2 regions of the Pseudomonas sp. Teo4 genome follow, and region 2 is predicted to be linked to the other one. Evidence: riboswitches for the same ligand, from Rfam matches in the RefSeq annotation. Region 2 holds a riboswitch; the other holds the start of a gene.
The links. A riboswitch is a leader RNA that binds a small molecule or an ion and turns the genes downstream of it on or off. The one in region 2 is predicted to bind cobalamin.

Region 1: it holds a riboswitch for cobalamin, as region 2 does, so the genes downstream of both, PspTeo4_RS09925 (CbtB domain-containing protein) here and PspTeo4_RS03780 (TonB-dependent receptor) in region 2, are expected to answer to the same signal.

The regions. Positions count from the first base shown of each region.
Region 1 covers NZ_JAXCIL010000001.1:2,176,821-2,179,016, forward strand. Annotated here, with positions in the region: gene PspTeo4_RS09915 (IS481 family transposase) at 1-285, shown strand, start outside; gene PspTeo4_RS09920 (hypothetical protein) at 273-554, opposite strand; cobalamin riboswitch at 937-1,161, shown strand; gene PspTeo4_RS09925 (CbtB domain-containing protein) at 1,255-1,440, shown strand; gene PspTeo4_RS09930 (CbtA family protein) at 1,451-2,143, shown strand; gene PspTeo4_RS09935 (cobalamin biosynthesis protein) at 2,113-2,196, shown strand, end outside.
Region 2 covers NZ_JAXCIL010000001.1:765,497-767,692, forward strand. Annotated here, with positions in the region: gene PspTeo4_RS03780 (TonB-dependent receptor) at 1-885, opposite strand, end outside; cobalamin riboswitch at 994-1,200, opposite strand; gene PspTeo4_RS03785 (N-acetyltransferase) at 1,251-1,820, opposite strand; gene PspTeo4_RS03790 (carboxymuconolactone decarboxylase family protein) at 1,899-2,196, opposite strand, start outside.

The DNA.
Region 1 (2,196 bases), 1.4 Mb from region 2:
CATCAAGCCTTGGGATACCAGGTGCCTATAGACCGATACCGCACCAGTACTTGGGCCTATCCGCAGCAGTTGAAGGCGTTTGAGTACGGGCCTGACGATGTAGTGGCCAAGGTCTATCACAGCCGGTTCCGTTTCCAGAAACGTTACTTCAGTATTGCGAAAGGCCTGGCTGGGCATGAAATTGCTATACGTCCTAATGCTGAAGGCGGGGGCTTGTTCAATGTCTACTTCTGCCATCATTTCCTGCGGACAATCGACGTGACCAAGCCGGATTACGGTTCATAATCTGTCAACCATGTCTCCGCACACGTGTCCACCATGTGTCCGGTCCGTACACCAAGACCAAAGGAACCCGCCGTAAGGGCGGAAAGGTGAATAAGCGCCTCCATCGCAAATGGATATTCACCTGCCTCAAGTGCCGCTAAATTCCTGCTTTTCTGCTTTTCTGCTTTTCTGCTTTTCTGCTTTTCTGCTTTTCTGCTTTTCTGCTTTTTGGCCGTCGTCGGTTTTGAAAGTTTGGAGCATATCCATTCACGGTGGTGACGCACATTCACCTTTCCGCTCTTACAGCGGGTCCCTTTTTGTCGTGGCTGTACGGACTGGACACATGGTGGACACGTGTACGGTCCGTACAGTCGTGGCAAAAAGGAACCAAAAACCGTCGGCTCCTACATCCGGCCCCTACGCTTCGCTCCGGGGTTCCCTCGCTCCGGTCTTGCTCCCGGGAGGACCGCGCTGTACGGCCCATCCTGGGCCGCAGCGCTTGACGGGCATCCATGCCCGTCACCTCCCTCCGCAAGACCTCCACTCGGCCTCCTGAAGTCGCAATCTGCTGCGTCTGAACTACCGCGCGCTAGAAGCAAAAGCAGAGCAAAAGCAGGGCAAAATCATTCTTGAAATGTAACTGCATTTGACGCGCATCCCGCCCCGTGCTCTCCTTACGCCTTGCGTTCAGGTGCCCCCTAGGGGGGTGAAACGGGAAACCGGTGCGTCACAGCCCCTCGACAGGGCTGGACAAGGCCGGTGCTGCCCCCGCAACGGTAAGCGAGCGAAGCGTCTAGACCACTGTGCCAGTGCATCAGGCATGGGAAGGTGACCTTTTCCAAGGAGCCCTGCTCCTCCTCGCAAGCCCGGAGACCGGCCTGGCGTTCATGAACACCCCGCGGTGGGCGGGCGCTGTCGCATTCCCCTGGGCACTTCGCGCCCGGGGTTGCCGCGCCTGCCCATTGCCCACAAAAAGCAGAGGAACGCGTCATGCCCGTCACCAGCGCCAAACACAGCATCGCCACCCCCATTACCCTCAGCCAGCGCCTCGTTATCGCCGTAGGTGCCAGCCTGCTGGGCCTGTGCCTGGTCTATTTCGCAGGCTTCTCGCACATCGAAGCGGTCCACAATGCCGCCCACGATACTCGCCACAGCGCCGCCTTCCCCTGCCACTGAGCCCGCCCGCATGATCAAGCGCATCGCCCGTACGGCAGGCTTCAGCGGCTTGCTTGCCGCACTTCTGCTGACCTTGCTGCAGAGCTTCTGGGTCACCCCCCTGATCCTTGAAGCGGAAACCTACGAATCCGCCGCGCCAGCTGTTGAACAGCACAGCCATGAAGGCGAAGCGGCGCACACCCATGAACACAGTGCTGAAGCCTGGTCACCGGAAGATGGCTGGCAACGTGTGCTGTCGACCACCGGCGGCAATCTGGTGGTGGCCGTTGGCTTCGCGCTGATTCTGGCTGCGCTGTACAGCCTGCGCGAGCCAAACCGGGTAGCCACCGGCGCATGGTGGGGCCTGGCCGGGTTCGCCGTGTTCTGCCTGGCCCCCACCCTCGGCTTGCCACCGGAACTGCCCGGTACCGCCGCCGCAGAACTGGGGCAACGGCAAACCTGGTGGATCGGCACCGCTGCCGCTACCGCATTGGGCCTGGCATTGCTGGTTTTCGCCCGGCATGGCTTGCTCAAAGCGTTGGGCGCGGTCGTGCTGGTCCTGCCGCACGTGATCGGCGCGCCGCAGCCTGAAGTGCACCAAAGCCTGGCCCCCGAAGCACTGGAAACCCAGTTCGTGTTCGCCTCCTGGCTGACCAATGCCGCCTTCTGGCTGGCACTGGGCCTGATCAGCGCGTGGTTGTACCGCCGCTCAAGCCAGGCTTGAAGGCCACTGGGGTGTCGTCGTCCAAGCTGTACGCAGGCATTGGCTGCCGTCAG
Region 2 (2,196 bases):
GGTGGTGAAGCGGGTCCACTCGTCGTGGTAGCGCTGCACGTCGTTGTCGATGTTGTAGTTCTTCTTGCCCAGGCTGGAACGGTAATGGCCGTCGATCAGCGGTGTACCGAAGTAGTTGGCTGGCTCGGCGTCGCTGCGTTCGTGGGCCAGGGTGAAGCTCAGGTCGTCGCTGGCGTCGAAGCGCAGCGCGGCGCTCATGGCCAGGCTGCGTGAGTCGGTGCGGTCGACCCAGCCGTTGCCGGCCTGGCGGTTCAGGGTCACCCGGTTGCTGAGGCGGTCGCTGAGGCTGCCGCCGCTGTCCAGGCCCAGTTGCTGGCGGTCCCAGGAGCCGTAGCCCAGGCGCAGGTGGTTTTGCACTTCGCCACTGAACGGCTTCTTGGGGATCACGTTGACCACCGCGCCGGTTGCGCCTTCACCGTACAGCACCGAGGCGGGGCCGCGGATGATGTCGATGCGCTCGACCAGCCACGGGTCCACCGGGAAGGTCTGGGTGCCGGCACCGGTGTACAGGCGCGCGCCGTCGAACAGGGTCATCACCGAGCCGTGTCCGGTAAAGCCCCGGGCCGAAAGGCCGGTGCCGCCGTCGCCGGGGGTGCCGATGAAGCTGATGCCAGGCGAGCGGCTGACCGCGTCCTGCACGGTGAGGTTGTTGCGTTGCTCGATCTGCTGCGCGCTGATGCTGCTGGTGCTGACCGGGGTTTCCAGGGCGCTGAGGTTCAGGCGCGAGCCGGCCTCGGTCGGGGTGGCCAGGTTCACGCTGGTGTCGTCGTGAATGCCGGTGATGGCCGTGGAGGGCAGGGCCAGGCTTTGCTGTTGCTCGGCCAGGGCAGGAACAGTCGCGGCCAGGCAGGCCGTCAGGGTGTGAAGCTTGAAGATACGGGACATGTCGTTCCACTGCTGCAGGAATGAATGGATCCCGGTGGAAAACACGCAAAGGCGAACCACGCACGCAGGCGCGCACGCGGAAACCGGCCTGCGCCCGCCCACCGCGGGTTGCCAAGTGAAGCTTCAGGCCGGTCTCCGGGCTTGCGAGGGTCATGAAGCCTTCACCTTCCCATGCGTGTGCACAGTGGTATGTCGAAGGGTTCGCTCGCTTACCGTTGCGGGGGCAGCGCCGGACTTGTCGTGGACCACGACGCACCGGCTTCCCGTTTCACCCTGCGCGCGGCGGCGCAGGACACCTGAAACTGGCGCGCATCTGACCATCGAAACGGCTCTGCGTCAATGGATTGCGCGGTTTTGAGGGGACGTTATCGACCCCGGCGGCGCGATACCCGGGCTTCGATGTTCTTGCGCCCGATCAGCAGCGGCGGTTTTTCCACCACCGGCTCATCGGCCAGCCATTTGTACATCACCAGGCAGTCCACCAGCCCCAGCCGGGCATGGCGGTACGCCTTGGGCAGGCGGCCGACGGTCTCGAAACCAAGTTTCTGCCACAGCGCCACGGCCACTTCGTTGCTGGCCACCACCGAGTTGAACTGCAAGGCCAGAAAGCCCTCCTGGCGCGCCAGCTTCTGCGAGTGTTCGCACATCAGCCGGGCCACACCACGGCCGCGTGCGGCTTCGCAGACCATGTAGCCGCAGTTGCCCACATGGGCGCCGGGGCCGGCTGCGTTGGCCTTGAGGTAGTACGAGCCGAGCAGTTCGTCGTTTTCTTCCGCCACCCAAGTGCGCAGAGGCAGTTCCAGCCACAGCTTTTGGGCTTGCTCGTAGCTGAGCGTGGGGTCGAAGGCATAGGTTTCGCGGGCCTGGACGACGGCCTGGAAGGTGGGCCAGAAGCGCTCGAAGTCTTCAGGGGTCATGGGGCGAATGTGGATCATGCGGGTTCCTGCAAGGGCTGAGGTGCCCAGTCTGAGTAACGCGGCGCCGTCGTGCAAGGGCGGCGGCGCCGCTTGGGCTCAACCTTCGGCCTTGCCCACGGCGTCCATCACCCGTGCCGAGTAGACCAGGGCGGCACCGGCATTCATGGCAACGGCCACGCCCAGGGCTTCGGCGATTTCTTCACGGGTGGCACCGTGCTTGACGGCTTGTTGCGAGTGCACGGCGATGCAGCCGTCGCAGCGGGTGGTGACCGCCACGGCCAGGGAGATCAGCTCGCGGGTCTTGGCGTCCAGGTGGTTGGTCTTGGCGCCCGCACCGCTGGCCGTCATGTAGCCGGCCACGGTGTCGGGGGAGAGTTGCTTGAGATCGCCGATG